2 regions of the Variovorax sp. PMC12 genome follow, and region 1 is predicted to be linked to the other one. Evidence: predicted binding sites of a transcription regulator. Region 1 holds the regulator's gene; the other holds the start of a gene.
The links. Region 1 encodes sigma-54, which starts transcription at its own class of promoters, with help from an activator protein. Its sites were predicted from a motif close to TGGCANGNAANCTGCTTT; they were not measured.

Region 1 (7,708 bases):
ATGTACTTCGTGCAGGCCGGCGCCTTCCGCACCACCGACGACGCCGAGGCCCAGCGCGCCAAGCTGTCGCTGATGGGCGTCGAGGCCAAGGTCACCGAGCGCGAGCAGGCGGGCCGCACCGTCTACCGCGTGCGGGCCGGCCCCTTCAACAAGAAGGAAGACGCCGACCGGCTCAAGGAGCGCCTGGACGGCGGCGGTCTCGATTCGGCGCTCGTGCGGGTGCAGCGCTGACGCCTCGGCGATCGATTGCCACCAATAGCCCTTAAGCTTCGCCGCGCGGTATCTGCCGCCACCATTCATCGCCTTGGGCGCGCCGCGGGCGGGGGGAACTCCCCGCCGCGTGCCGGCTCAGTCTGCCGTACCAACTGGAGAACCCTTTCAATGAAACGTCGTGACTTTTCGCTGGCCGCCACCTCGCTCGGGCTGCTGTCCCTGGCCGCCAACCCGGCCCATGCCCAGGCGCGTGCGCCCAAGGCCGGCACCGAGTACCTGGTGCTCGACAAGCGCGTGCCCGTCGACGCGCCGGCCGGCAAGGTCGAAGTGGTCGAGTTCTTCTCGTACAACTGCCCACATTGCAACGACTTCGAGCCGTCGCTCGAAGCCTGGGTCAAGTCGGCTCCCAAGGAAGTGGCGTTCCGCCGCATCCCGGTGCCTTTCGTGGGCAACGACGTCGAAGCCAAGCAGCGCCTGTACTACACGCTCGAGGCCATGGGCAAGGTCGACGAATACCAGCCGAAGGTGTTCAACGCGATCCACGCGCAGCGCCAGAACGTGAACGGCGACGCCAACATCATTGCCTGGGCCGCCGCCAACGGCCTCGACGCCGCGAAGTTCAAGGAACTGTTCACCTCGTTCGGCGTGGCCAGCAAGGCCAAGCGGGCTTCGCAGATGACCGATGCCTACAAGGTGGCTGGGGTGCCGGCGATGGCCGTGGCCGGCCGCTGGTACGTGGACGGCGAAACCGCCGGCAGCATGACCAAGGTGCTGCAGGTCGTGAACTACCTCGTGGGCGAAGCCAGGAAGGGCTGACCCGGGCTTTGCGCACCTCGTGGCGCCGCGCCTCATCCCCGGCCCGCTTCGGCGGGCTTTTTCATCTGTGCGTGCGGGTTGTCGCAATCAGCCGCATACAATGCCGAGCAAGTTTCGTGCCTCTATGACATTGCATTCTTACTCCACCACTCCCTTCCTGCGTCGCGTCGGCCGCCTGGCCGCCGCCGCGTTGCTGCTGGCCGGCCTTGCCTCGGGCGCCCTGGCCGAGACCGCCGACCGCAGCAAGCCGATGAACATCGAGTCGGATGCCATGCGCTACGACGACCTCAAGCAGACCAGCGTGTTCACGGGCAACGTGCTGGTAACAAAAGGCACGATCATCATCCGCGGCGCGCGGCTCGATGTCCGCCAGGACGCCGAGGGCTACCAGTACGGCGTGGTCACGGCGGCACCCGGCAAGCGGGCCTATTACAAGCAGAAGCGCAACGCCCCCGACGAGTGGATCGAGGGCGAGTCCGAAGTCATCGAGTACGACAGCCGTGCCGACAACGTCAAGTTCATCCGCAACGCGGAAATGCGCCGCCTGCTCGGTTCCACGCCGAACGACGTGAGCACCGGCGCCCTGATCGTCTACGACCAGAGCAACGACACCTACACGGTCAACGGTTCCACCGTGCCGCCGAACACCGCGGTCAACGCGTCGTCCCCGAGCGGCCGCGTCAAGACCATCCTGACACCCAAGGCCGCCACGGCGCCCGCGCCCGGCGCACCGGCCGGGGCCAAGCCGGCCGCGCCGGCAGCGTCCACGCCCGCGCCCGGCACGGGCCTGCGCTCGACCACCACGCTCGGTGGCGATGGAGAAACCCGCAAGTGATCGAAACCGCTGGAACCCAGGAAGCCAACGGCGCACCGGGCAGTCGCCTGGTGGCGCGCGGCCTGAAGAAGAGCTACGGCAGCCGCACGGTCGTGAAGGACGTCTCGCTCGACGTGCAGAAGGGTGAAGTCGTCGGGCTGCTCGGCCCCAACGGCGCCGGCAAGACCACCTCGTTCTACATGATCGTCGGGCTGGTGCGCGCCGACGCGGGCGAGATCACCATCGACGGCGAGCCCATCGCCCACATGCCCATCCACCGCCGCGCGCGCATGGGCCTGAGCTACCTGCCGCAGGAAGCCTCGATCTTCCGCAAGCTCACGGTGGAGGAAAACGTGCGCGCCGTGCTCGAACTGCAGCACGAGCCCGACGCGAGCGGCAAGCTCGCGCCGCTGTCCAAGCAGCACATGGAAGAGCGCCTGTCCGAACTGCTGGCCGACCTGCGCGTCGACCACCTGCGCGATTCGCCGGCGTTGGCGCTGTCGGGCGGCGAGCGACGCCGCGTCGAGATCGCACGCGCCCTGGCCACCCAGCCGCGCTTCATCCTGCTGGACGAACCCTTCGCCGGCATCGACCCGATCGCCGTCATCGAAATCCAGCGGATCATCAGCTTCCTGAAAGAGCGCGGCATCGGCGTGCTCATCACCGACCACAACGTGCGCGAAACGCTGGGCATCTGCGATCACGCGTTCATCATCAGCGACGGGCATGTGCTGGCACAAGGTACGCCCTCGGAGATCGTCGACAACGCCGAGGTACGCAGGGTGTACCTAGGCGAACACTTCCGTATGTAAGGAAGGGTCGGGTTCTCCACATGAAGCAAGGGCTGTCCCTTCGCGTCTCGCAGCACTTGGCGTTGACGCCCCAGCTGCAGCAGTCGATCAGGCTGCTCCAACTCTCCACGCTCGAACTGAGCCAGGAAGTGGAGCAGATGCTCGACGAGAACCCCTTCCTCGAGCGCACCGCGGAAGAAGCGGCGCGCGAGGAGTTCGGGCTCGACACCGCCGACGCCCCCGCTGCGCGCGATGACGGCAGTGACGGCGGCGACGGCGAGAGCGACTTCACCCCGCCGCCCGCCAGCACCTCCACCGCCTCGACCGAGACCGCCACCACCACCACGGCCGACTCCGACGGCCCCGCCGCCGAGATCGCCGAGCGCGAGCCCGACTGGGAAGGCGACGGCACCGTCGACATGGCGCCCGACGACAGCGAGTGGGGCAGCGACGCTCCCGCGCGCCAGAACAACCTGGGCGACGACGAACGCGCCGACGCCACCGAACTCGCGCGCAGCCAGGAATCGCTGCAGTCGTTCCTGCACCGCCAGGCGCTGAGCCTGCGCCTGAGCGAGAACGACAGCGCCGCGCTGCGCTTCCTGATCGAGTCGCTCAACGACGACGGCTACCTCGAAGACTCCCTGCCTGCGCTGGCCTCGGGCCTGGCCGGCGACGACAACGACCAGTTCGACGACCTGGTGCACCACTTCCAGGTGGCGCTCGGCCTGCTGCAGAGCCTGGAGCCGGTGGGCGTGGGGGCGCGCGACCTCGGCGAATGCCTGAGCATCCAGCTGCGCGCGCTGGCCGCCGAGGACGACGACGAAGACGAAGAGCAGGCACAGGTCTACAAGACCGCGATCGCCATCTGCAAGCAGCCGATGGAACTGCTCGCGCGGCGCGACTTCAAGCGCCTGGCCACGCTCACCCGCAGCAGCGAAGAGCTGGTGCGCTCGGCGCTGCAGGTCATTGCGCGGCTGGAGCCCAAGCCGGGGCGCCGTTTCGTCGACGTCGAGCGCAACATCGTCATTCCCGACGTGATCGTCACCAAGACCGGACGCGGCACCAACGTCAAGTTCCGCGTCATGCTGAATCCCGAGGTCATGCCGCGCCTGCGCGTGCACGACATCTATGCCGGCGCGCTCAAGTCGCACAAGGGCGAGGGCAGCCAGGCGCTGTCGCAGCGGCTGCAGGAGGCGCGCTGGTTCATCAAGAACATCCAGCAGCGCTTCGACACCATCCTGCGCGTGAGCAACGCCATCGTCGAGCGCCAGAAGAGCTACTTCGTGCACGGCGAGCTGGCCATGCGCCCGCTGGTGCTGCGCGAAATTGCGGACGAACTGGGCCTGCACGAATCCACCATCTCGCGCGTGACCACCGCCAAGTACATGGCCACGCCGTTCGGCACGGTCGAGCTGAAGTATTTCTTCGGCTCGGCGCTGGGCACCGAGACCGGCGGCAATGCGTCGAGCACGGCGGTGCGCGCGCTGATCAAGCAGTTCGTGAGCTCCGAGAGCATCAAGAAGCCGCTGTCGGACAGCCAGATCTCCGAGATGCTGAAGGAGCAGGGCATCGAGTGCGCGCGCCGCACCGTGGCCAAGTACCGCGAAGCCTTGCGCATTGCGCCCGCCAACCTGCGCAAGGCCCTGTAGAAAGCCTTCGATGAGCCGTCTCCCGATGTCGCGCTGGGGCCATTGGGTGATCGCTTTGCTGGCCGTGCTGCTGTTCAGCGGCTGCGCCACCCTGCCCGACGAGGCGCCGCGCCCGCCCACCAAGGCCATGGCCGTGTCGCCCGACACCGCGCTCGGCAAGCTCGCGATGGCGGCCCAGCCCGACCCCGACCTGAGCGGCTTTCGCCTGATGCCCGGCGGCGACTTCGCCTTCGCCACCCGCATCGAGCTGGCGCGCCGCGCCCAGCGCACGCTGGACGTGCAGTACTACCAGATCGAGAACGACGAGACCGGCCGCTACCTGCTGCGCACCCTGCGCGACGCCGCCCTGCGCGGCGTGCGCGTGCGGGTGCTCATGGACGACCTCTACACATCGGGCGAAGACGAACTGCTGCTCGGCTTTGCCGCCACGCCGAATGTAGAGCTGCGGCTGTTCAACCCGTTCCCGGCAGGGCGCAGCAGCCTGGTCAGGCGCTTCGCGGCTTCGCTGTTCGACTTCAGCCGCGTGAACCGCCGCATGCACAACAAGCTGTTCATCGCCGACGGCGCGATGGCGGTGGCGGGCGGGCGCAACATCGGCAACCAGTACTTCACGCGCACGGCGGGCGAGAACTTTCTCGACCTCGACACCTTCGTGACCGGCGCGCTCATTCCCCGGCTCGGCAGCCTGTTCGACCAGTACTGGAACAGCACCTATGTGCGCCCCGTGCAGTCGGTGGTGGCGAGCAGCCTTTCGCGCGAGGAGCTGCAGCGCCGCTTCGACGCCGCCACCGGCGCCGACACCACCCCGCCGCCGCCGCCGCCCGCGCCCAACGACCTGCTGGGCTACAGCCCGATCGCCGACGACCTGAACGCCGGCAGGCTGGGCCTGATCTGGACCCTGGCCGAGGCCTATGCCGACTCGCCCGACCGCGTGATCGGCAAGACCGCGTCGTACGGCGGCGTGCCGCTGCTGGACGTCGACAGCGTGCGCTACAACGTGGTCGAGCAGATGCGCCGCGCGCGCGCCGAGGTCACCATCGTCTCGCCCTACCTGATACCGGGCGCCACGGGGCTCGAGGTGATGCGCGAGATCCGCGGGCGCGGCGTGAAGATCAGCGTGGTCACCAATTCGCTGGCAGCCACCGACGAGCCGCTGGTGCACACCGCCTACCGCCGCTACCGGCCCGACATGCTCAAGCTCGGCGCCGACCTGTACGAGCTGAGCTCCACGCGCACCCGGCGCAGCGTGCGGCTGGGGCTTTTCGGCACCACGGTCGGGCGGCTGCATGCGAAGTCGGCGGTGATCGACCGGCGCACGCTGTTCGTGGGTTCGATGAATTTCGATCCGCGCTCGGAATCGCAGAACACCGAGATCGGCCTGATCATCCACAGCCCCGAAATGGCGCAGCAGATGCTCAAGCTGCTCGACGTGCTCAAGCAGCAGGGCGCCTACCGGCTGCGCTTTGCCGAAGGCAACAACGACGGGCGCATCGAATGGGTCAGCGACGATGCCGGCCAGATCACGGTGCTGCACGAGGAGCCCGATTCGGGCTTCTGGGACCGCACCATGCTCGAACTGCTGGCGCCGCTGACGCCCGAGAGCCTGCTCTAGGCCTGCTTCAGGCGCGGCCGGTGCCCGGTCAGTGGCCGCCGCGCAAGGCCGACCAGACCAGCCGCACCCCCAGCAGCCCCATCACGCCGCCGGCCGCGCGGTCGATCCAGGCCTTGTAGCGCAGGTAGGCCGAGCGCGGCGCCGCCGAGGAAAGCGCCAGCGCCACGATGGCGTACCAGCCGGTCTCGATGCAGAAGATCACGGCCGGCACCGCCAGCGCCAGCACCAGCGGCACCTCGCGCGGCAGGAAGGCGGCGAAGATGCTGGCGTAGACCACGGCCGTCTTCGGGTTGCTGACCTGGGTCGCCAGGCCCAGCAGGAAGGTGCGGCCGCCACGCCCCTGCCGGCCGGGGGAGTTACCCACATCGGGTGTCACGGCCAGTGGCTGGCGCGCGCCGCGGCAGATGCGAAAACCCAGGTAGACGAGGTAGGCGCCGCCGAAGCCTTTTATCGCCAGGTAGAGCCCCGGCACCGCCAGGAACGCCGCCTGCAGTCCCGCAAGCGCCGCGATGGCGAAGACCAGTCCGCCAGCCCCCATGCCCAGCGCCGCAGCCAGCCCGTCGCCGCGCGAGACCACGGCCGTGCGCGCCACCATCACGAAACTCGGGCCCGGGCTCATCGCGCCCACCGCCATCGCGCCGGCGATGCCTAGCAAGGAAAGGGTGTTGTCCATCGGGGCTGCCTCTTGGTGGAAATTTGAAATGGGTGAATAGCGTGGAGAAAGTCACGCTGATCAACGACTGAAAAGTAAACTTTAAGTAGTACTAAAATTATGTTTTCGTTTACATTTTGTGTACCGACTTCCGCGGTGCACAAAAATGAAAAATCTCTACCTTCTGGCCATCTGGGCATTGATCCTGTCCTGTTTGCTGAGCTTCTTCTACTGGAGCGATGCGCCGCTGGCCGAGCAACTGCTGTTCGGTGCGGTGATGGCGGTGGCGATGGGTGCCTGGATGCTGGTCTTGCTGAATCTTCCGCGTGCCCTGATGGCCGCCCGCGACTGGCTGAAATCCCCGAAGGACGACGGCGACGAACCGCTGGCCGCGAGCCGCCCCGGCAAGACCATCGTCAGGTAGGCAGGCCGGCAGGGCCGCCAGCCACGGCGCCGGAAGCGCCTACGGCTGGACGTTGACCGCTTCCACCTGCACCAGCAGCTTCACCTTGTTCTCGAACCCGAAGTTCAGTCCCCAGGTGATTCCCCAGTCGCTGCGTTCCACCGTGGTCTCGAAGTCGCCGCCGCACACCTGGCGGTTGATCAGCGGACTCAGGTAGCAGTTGAAGCGCACCGCCTTCAGCGTCACCGGCCTCGTTTGCCCCATCAGCGTGAGCGTGCCCGGCACGTCGACCACCTTGTCGCCGCTGATGTCGATCCGGTCGGCCACGAAGCGGCCGGTCGGGAATTCCGCCACGTTGAAGAAATCCTTGCTCTGCACGTGGCGGTTGAGCAGGTCGACGCCGGTGTTGATGGAGCTGATGTCCATCGTGATGTCGACCTTGCCGCTGGTTCCGGTGCCGTCGATCTGCACCGACCCATCCTTGGTGCTGAAGCGCCCGCGGTTGGTGGTGGTGCCGTAGTGGCCCATCTCGTACATGACGAAGGTGTGCGTCGGGTCGACCACGTAGTTCGCGTTCTTCTTCGGTCCGCCCGCGGGCTTCACGGCCACGGGCGGCGCCGTGTAGTCCTGCGCCGCGGCGCTGCCGCAGAAGGCCGCGGCCGACAGCAGCGCGGCAAGGATGAGCTTTTTCTTCACGGCGGTGGCTGGGTGTGTCATGAAAGAGTGGAGTGAGTGAGCAGCGGCGCGGCCTGGCGGGT
Region 2 (7,708 bases), 180 kb from region 1:
TCGTTTCAGGGCGAGCGAAGCCGGCCGGGACAACCCTTGCCCTGCGGTACGCATTTGTTCGTACCGTGCCGGTCAGCCAACGGTCAGGCCCGCGGAACGACCCTCGTCTCTCCATAACAAGAGGAGAGAGACAGTGCGCATCAAGAGCCAGGCAGACTTCTTTTCAGGAGTCATGTTCACCACCGTGGGGGGCGCATTCGCGATCGGCGCGACGACCTACACCGTCGGCAACGGCGCCCGCATGGGCCCCGGCTACTTCCCGTTGATGCTCGGCATCCTGCTGGCCGTCCTCGGGATCATCATCATGTTCCAGGCGATGGTGGTGGAGACCACCGACGGCGACCCGATCGGCAAATGGGCCTGGAAGCCGCTGGCCTTCGTGCTCGGCGCCAACCTGGCCTTCGGCGTGCTGCTGGGCGGCCTGCCCAGCATCGGCGTGCCGGCCATGGGCATGATCATCGCGATCTACGCGCTCACGATCATCTCGAGCATGGCGGGCGAGCACTTCAAGCTGCGCGACGTGCTGGTTCTCGCGACCATCCTGGCGGCCGGCAGCTATGTGGCCTTCATCTGGGCGCTGAAACTCCAGATCCAGGTCTGGCCCACATTCATTTCGGGCTGAGGAGAGAAACACCATGGACCTGATCCACAACCTCTCCATCGGTTTCGGCGTTGCCTTCACCTTCACCAACCTGCTGTACTGCCTGGTCGGCTGCATCCTGGGCACGCTGATCGGCGTGCTTCCCGGCATCGGCCCGGTCGCGACCATCGCGATGCTGCTGCCCGCCACCTATGCGCTGCCCCCCGTGTCGGCGCTGATCATGCTGGCCGGCATCTACTACGGCGCGCAGTACGGCGGTTCCACCACCGCCATCCTGGTGAACCTGCCGGGCGAGTCTTCGTCGGTGGTCACTTGCATCGACGGCTACCAGATGGCCAGGCAGGGCCGCGCGGGTCCGGCGCTGGCCGCGGCGGGCCTGGGCTCGTTCTTCGCGGGCTGCGTGGGCACGCTGATCCTGGCTGCCTTCGCGCCGCCGCTGACCGAACTGGCCTTCAAGTTCGGCCCGGCCGAGTATTTCTCGCTGATGGTGCTGGGCCTGATCGGCGCGGTGGTGCTGGCTTCGGGCTCGCTGATCAAGGCGGTGGCCATGATCGTGCTGGGCCTGCTGCTGGGCATCGTCGGCACCGACGTGAACTCCGGCGTGGCGCGCTACAGCTTCGACATTCCGGAACTCACCGACGGCATCGGCTTCGTGGTCATCGCCATGGGCGTGTTCGGCTACGGCGAAATCATCGGCAACCTCTCGCAGCCGGACGACGAGCGCGAAGTGTTCACGCACAAGGTCAAGGGCCTGTGGCCGACCAAGGACGACTTCAAGCGCATGCTGCCCGCGGTGCTGCGCGGCACTGCGCTGGGTTCGGCACTGGGCATCCTGCCTGGCGGCGGCGCGCTGCTGGCCTCATTCGCCTCTTATGCGCTGGAGAAGAAGATCAAGATGCGCCCCGGCGAAGTGCCCTTCGGCAAGGGCAACATCCGCGGCGTGGCGTCGCCAGAATCGGCCAACAACGCCGGCGCGCAGACCTCCTTCATCCCGCTGCTGACGCTGGGCATTCCGCCCAACGCGGTGATGGCGCTGATGGTGGGTGCCATGACGATCCACAACATCCAGCCGGGCCCGCAGGTGATGACCAGCAACCCCGAGCTGTTCTGGGGCCTGATCGCCTCGATGTGGATCGGCAACGCGATGCTGATCATCCTGAACCTGCCGCTGATCGGCATGTGGATCAAGCTGCTGACGGTGCCCTACAAGTTCCTGTTCCCGGCCATCGTGCTGTTCTGCGCCATCGGCGTGTACTCGACCAATAACAACACCTTCGACGTGTGGATGGTGGCGGCCTTCGGCTTCATCGGCTACCTGTTCATCAAGCTGCGCACCGAGCCGGCGCCGCTGCTGCTGGGCTTCATCCTGGGCCCGATGATGGAAGAGAACCTGCGGCGCGCGCTGCTGCTGTCGCGCGGCGCATGGAGCGTGTTCGTCACGCGGCCGCTGTCCGCCGGGCTGCTGGTGGCTGCCGTGGCGCTGCTGGGGATCGTGCTGCTCCCGGCCATCAAGGCCAAGCGCGAGGAAGCCTTCGTCGAGGAATAGGCTCGCCCCCAGGCTGCGCGGCACTTCGTGTCCGCTGCGCCTTCCCCCTGCCGGGGGCAACACCTGCGGCCCGGCAGAGCCGGTTCCGCGGTGTTCCTGAATGGAGAAAGGCCCGGGGTTCCGGGCCTTTCTCATTTGAGGAACGCGTCGTAGGCGGTCTTGAGGATCAGCGCGCTCACCACCACGATGAACACCACCCGCACGAAGCCCGCGCCGTGCTTCAGCGCCACGCGGGTGCCCAGCAGGCTGCCCGCCACGTTGGCGACCGCCATCACCAGCCCGTAGTGCCACCAGACGTGGCCCTTGGCGGCCAGCAATATCAGCGCGGCGGCGTTGGTCAGGGTGTTGATGATCTTGGCCGAGGCCGAGGCGTTGAGGAAGTCATAGCCCATCCAGCGCACGAACAGGAACACCAGGAAGCTGCCGGCGCCCGGGCCGAAGAAGCCGTCGTAGAACCCGATCGACAGGCCGATGGTGCAGGCCGCCAGCGTCTCGGCGCGGCCGCTGAAGCGCGGCGCATGCAGCCGGCCCATGTCCTTGCGCGCCAGCGTGTAGAGCAGCACGCCCAGCAGGATGACCGGCAGCGCGCGGCGCAGGAAGTCGCCCGGAAACAGCGTGACGCCCCAGGCGCCCAGCATCGAGCCGACGAAACCGAGCAGCGCGGCCGGCCACAGGGCGCCCCAGCGCATCTTCACCCGCTGGCTGAACTGCGCGGCGGCGGCGGCCGTGCCCCATATCGACGCACTCTTGTTGGTGCCCAGCAGCGTGGCCGGTGGTGCGCCCGGGAACACGGCAAACAATGCCGGCACCAGGATCAGCCCGCCTCCGCCCACGATCGAATCGACAAAACCCGCGAGCAGCGAGGCGCCCGTCACCACCAGCATTTCCATAGGGGACGGATTCTCTCACCGGGGTAACGCTATCAAAAAAGTAGCAGGAGACGACGGCGCTTCAAGCCGCGCGGGCATAAAAAAGGCGCCGACCAGCGGCGCCTTTCAAACTCAAACACGGCATCTCGTACGGAGCCTTTGAAGCATTTTTTTCTAGTTGCTTGGAAACTGTCTCCTCGGACCCTCGGCAGCACGAGCAGGGCCCGTTCGCGAGTGGCGTGACTTTAGGGCGTGCACCGGCCCAGTGCATTAGGAATTACCCGCTTTGCATTAAGTCGGAAGGTAGATTCGCAAACCAAAGTGTTTCTGCTGGTTAACGATGTGGCACGACTTGTGCACGTCCGGCCACAGCCCAACACTCGAAGAAGAAACGACCATGGCACTGGCATCGCAAGCCTCCATCAACGCGGCGGACACCGCCTGGATGATGACCTCGACCGCGCTGGTGCTGCTGATGACGCTGCCCGGCATCGCGCTCTTCTACGCGGGCATGGTGCGCCGCAAGAACGTGCTGGCCACGATGGCGGCCGTGGTGGCGGTCGCTGCGGCGGTGTCGCTGACGTGGTTCGCCGTGGGCTACTCGCTGGCTTTCACCGAGGGCTGGCCGTGGCTCGGCGGCGCGGGCCGCTTCTGGTTCTCGGGCTTCGAATACCTGAAGGAAGCCGGCCAGGTGGCGGTGAGCCACGTGGCGCCCAACGTGCCGGAGTCGGTCTACGCGATGTTCCAGCTGACCTTCGCGATCATCACCACCGCGCTGGTGCTCGGCGCCTTCGTCGAGCGCATGCGCTTCTCGGCGGTGCTGTGGTTCGCGCTGCTGTGGAGCGTGCTGGTCTATGCGCCGATCGCGCACTGGGTGTGGGAGCCGGGCGGCTGGCTCGCGCAGATGGGCGCGCTCGACTTCGCGGGCGGCTCGGTGGTGCACGTCAACGCCGGCATCGCCGGGCTGGTGTGCGCCTATGCGCTGGGTCCGCGCAAGGGCTACGGGCGCGAGGCCTTCGAGCCCTACAACCTGGCTTTCACCATGATGGGCGCGGGCCTGCTGTGGGTCGGCTGGTTCGGCTTCAATGCGGGCTCGGCGGTGGCGGCCGACGGGCGTGCCGGCCTGGCGATGCTGGTGACGCACATCGCGGCGGCTGCCGGCGCCATGAGCTGGATGCTCGGCGAGTGGATCGTGCGGCGCAGCCCCTCGCTGCTGGGCCTGTGCTCGGGCCTGGTGGCCGGGCTGGTGGCCATCACGCCGGCGGCCGGCTTCGTCACGCCGCTGGCGGCACTGGCCATCGGCGCCATCGCGGGCCTGGCCTGCTACTGGGGCGCCACCGGGCTGAAGCACATGCTGGGTGCGGACGACTCGCTCGACGTGTTCGGCGTGCACGGCATCGGGGGCATCGTGGGCGCACTGCTCACGGGCGTGTTCGCCGACGCGCGCATCTCGGGCGCCACCGGCGACGTGCTGACGCAGGCGATCGCGGTCGGCAGCGTGGCGATCTACAGCGCAACGGGGACGGCGGTGGTGCTTTTCCTGGTGCACGTGCTGGTCGGGCTGCGCGTGGAGGCCGACAGCGAAGTACTGGGCCTCGATCTTGCACAGCACAAGGAACAACTGGGGAGTTGATCCACCGACGGAGGAACCATGCCATCCATGTCCGAAAGCGAACGCATCGCCCTCGCCGCCCGCCTTCACGTGGCGCTGCGGCGAAAGCACGGGCGCGTGACCGACACCGAGTGGATGGCGACCAACGCCGAGTACGCCGCCGAGATCGTGCGCATGACGCGCGCGCACGCGGCCGACACCAAGGACGAGGAGCTCTACCAGCTCGCCACGCGGCTGGAGCAGGCGATGGAGCCGCTGGCGCGCGCGGCCAGGCTGGCGGCGCGGCAGCCCGACGGCCAGCCGCCCACGCCGCCGCCGCGCTATGTGGGCGGGCTGCGCTGAGGCGCCAGCCGGCCCCGGCTCGTCAGCTCACTCCAGCGCTTCGCAGGCCGCGGCAATGCGTGCGCAGGCCTCTTCCAGCTGCGCCATCGACGTCGCATAGGAGATGCGGAAGTACGGCGCCAGCCCGAACACGCTGCCCGGCACCACCGCCACCTCGAAGTCCTGCAGCAGGTAGCGGCAGAAGTCGCTGTCGCTTTGCAGCACGTCGCCGCCGCGGGTGCGCTTGCCGAGCACGCCGGCGCAGCTCGCGAAGGTGTAGAACGCGCCCTCCGGCACGCGGCAGCCCAGGCCCGGCGCGCGGTTGAGCGCGGCCACCACGAAATCGCGGCGCGCCTGGAAGTCGGCGCAGCGCTCCGCCACGATGTCCTGCGGGCCGGTCAGCGCCTCGATGGCCGCGGCTTGGCTGATCGACGACGGGCACGATGTCGTCTGGCTCTGCACCACGGCCATGGCCGCGACCAGCGCGCGCGGACCCGCGCCGTAGCCGACGCGCCAGCCGGTCATGGCATAGGCCTTCGACACGCCGTTGACCGTCAGCGTGCGCTCGCGCAGGCGCGGCTCCACCACCGCCGGCGTCGCGAACGCGAGCCCGTCGTAGAGGATGTGCTCGTAGATGTCGTCCGCCAGCACCCACACCCGCGGATGGCTCAGCAGCACGTCGCACAGCGGCTGGAGTTGCGCCGCGCTGTAGGCCGCGCCGCTCGGGTTCGACGGCGAGTTCAGGAAGATCCAGCGCGTGCGCGGCGTGATCGCGGCTTCCAGCTGCGCGGCGTCGAGCCGGAAGCCGTTGGCCTCGGTGCAGGCCACCGGCACCGGCACGCCGCCGCAGACCTGCACGATGTCGGCGTAGGAGGTCCAGTACGGCGCGGGCAGGATCACCTCGTCGCCCGGGTCCAGGCTGGCCATCATCGCGTTGAAGATGACCTGCTTGGCGCCCGCGCTCACGCTGATCTCGTCGAGCGCGAATTCGAGCGCGTTGTCGCGCCTGAACTTCAGCTGCACCGCCGCCTTCATGGCCGGGCTGCCGTCGAGCACGGTGTAGCGCGTGTCGCCGCGGCCGATGGCGCGCACCGCGGCGTCGCGCACGTTCTGCGGCGTGTCGAAGTCGGGCTCGCCCGCGCCCAGCACGATCACCGGGCGGCCCGCACGCTTGAGCGCGTTGGCATGGTCGGTGATGCGCAGGATCTCCGAGACGCCGATGGCGCGCACGCGCTGCGCCGGCTCGAAGACGCCAGGGGCCGTTGCTGCGATGTCCGTGGTCACTTGGCGTAGGTCTCCAGCGGCTTGTCGTTGGGCTCGGCCATCAGCTGCCTGAGCGTGGCGCTCATGGGCAGGTTCAGGCTGGTGTTCTTCGGCGGAATCGCGGCCACGAACCACTTGGTGTAGATCTTCTCGAGCTCGCCGCTCTTCATCATGCGGCGCAGCGAGTCGTCCACCGCCGCCTTGAAGGCCGGGTCGTCCTTGCGGAACAGCAGCGCGATCGGCTCGGAGCCCAGCGCCTCGCCGACGATGCGGTACGCGGCGGGGTCCTTCGAGTTGGCGATGATGCCGGCCAGCAGGTTGTCGTCGAGCACGAAGGCGTCGGCGCGGCCCGACTCCAGCTGCAGGAAGCTCTCGAGGTGGTCCTTGCCGAGCACGGTCTTGTACGACACGTTGTTCGTGCGCTCGCGCTTGCGCAGCAGCTGCACGGCGGTGGTGCCGGTCGAGGCCGACACGTTGCGGCCCGAAAGCTGGTCGAGCGTGGTGATGCCCGAGTCGACCTTGGTGGCCATGCGCACTTCGCTCACGTAGGTGGTGAGGGCGAAGGCCACCAGCTGCTGGCGCGCCATGTTGTTGGTGGTCGGGCCGCAGCCGATGTCGAGCGTGCCGTTCTGCACCAGCGCAATGGTGTTCTGCGCGGTCACCGCCATGTACTCCCGCCTGGCCTGCGGCGCGATGTCCTTGAGCACGCGCTCGCACAGCTCGACGTGGTAGCCCACGTACTTCTCGCCCGCGCCCAGCATGTAGGCCATGGGCGGCGAGGCTTCGCGCACGCCGAGCACGGCCTTGCCGCTGGCCTTGATCTTGTCGAGCGTGCCGGTGGCGGTCTGCGCGGCGGCGCCGAACGCGAGCGCGAGCAGCGCGACGGCCGCGGCGGTCTTGAAGGGAATGTTCATGGGTCCTGTCTCCTGTGGTTTTGTGATCTGCAAGGCAAAGGCTGCCCCCGGGCAGCGGACAGCCCGTTCGCAAGACATGGCGCAACCGGCTTTGCCGGGCCGCCGATGTCGCCCCCGGAAGGGGGTTGGCGAAACGACACGAAGTGCGCGAAGCCTGGGGGAGAGCCCTACTCTTCGATGTCGAAGGTGACGCCCTGGGCGAGCGGCAGCGCGGTCGAGTAGTTGATGGTGTTGGTGGCGCGGCGCATGTAGGCCTTCCAGCTGTCGGAGCCCGCTTCGCGCCCGCCGCCGGTTTCCTTCTCGCCGCCGAAGGCGCCGCCGATCTCCGCGCCGCTCGGGCCGATGTTGACGTTGGCGATGCCGCAGTCGGAACCGGCGCTCGACATGAAGCGCTCGGCCTCGCGCACGTTCAGGGTGAAGATCGACGACGACAGGCCCGCGCCCACCGCGTTGTGCCATTCGATGGCCTCGTCGAGCGAGCTGTAGCGCACCACGTACAGGATGGGCGCGAAGGTTTCGCGCAGCACCGGGCCGTCATGCGACTTGAGCTCCACCAGCGCGGGACGCACGTAGTAGGCGTCC

Region 2: C4F17_RS17175 (ammonium transporter) is a predicted target of sigma-54. The motif match lies at 3,360-3,377, and genes of this name have one in related genera.

Annotation. Positions count from the first base shown of each region.
Region 1 covers NZ_CP027773.1:3,532,425-3,540,132, reverse strand. Annotated here, with positions in the region: gene C4F17_RS16390 (SPOR domain-containing protein) at 1-231, shown strand, start outside; gene C4F17_RS16385 (thiol:disulfide interchange protein DsbA/DsbL) at 382-1,029, shown strand; gene lptA (lipopolysaccharide transport periplasmic protein LptA) at 1,154-1,864, shown strand; gene lptB (LPS export ABC transporter ATP-binding protein) at 1,861-2,655, shown strand; gene C4F17_RS16370 (RNA polymerase factor sigma-54) at 2,676-4,283, shown strand; gene C4F17_RS16365 (phospholipase D family protein) at 4,294-5,895, shown strand; gene C4F17_RS16360 (LysE family translocator) at 5,924-6,568, opposite strand; gene C4F17_RS16355 (hypothetical protein) at 6,714-6,971, shown strand; gene C4F17_RS16350 (YceI family protein) at 7,011-7,667, opposite strand.
Region 2 covers NZ_CP027773.1:3,715,132-3,722,839, forward strand. Annotated here, with positions in the region: gene C4F17_RS17160 (tripartite tricarboxylate transporter TctB family protein) at 134-622, shown strand; gene C4F17_RS17165 (tripartite tricarboxylate transporter permease) at 636-2,147, shown strand; gene C4F17_RS17170 (TSUP family transporter) at 2,279-3,037, opposite strand; gene C4F17_RS17175 (ammonium transporter) at 3,414-4,649, shown strand; gene C4F17_RS17180 (hypothetical protein) at 4,668-4,970, shown strand; gene C4F17_RS17185 (pyridoxal phosphate-dependent aminotransferase) at 4,998-6,233, opposite strand; gene C4F17_RS17190 (amino acid ABC transporter substrate-binding protein) at 6,230-7,126, opposite strand; gene amaB (L-piperidine-6-carboxylate dehydrogenase) at 7,294-7,708, opposite strand, start outside.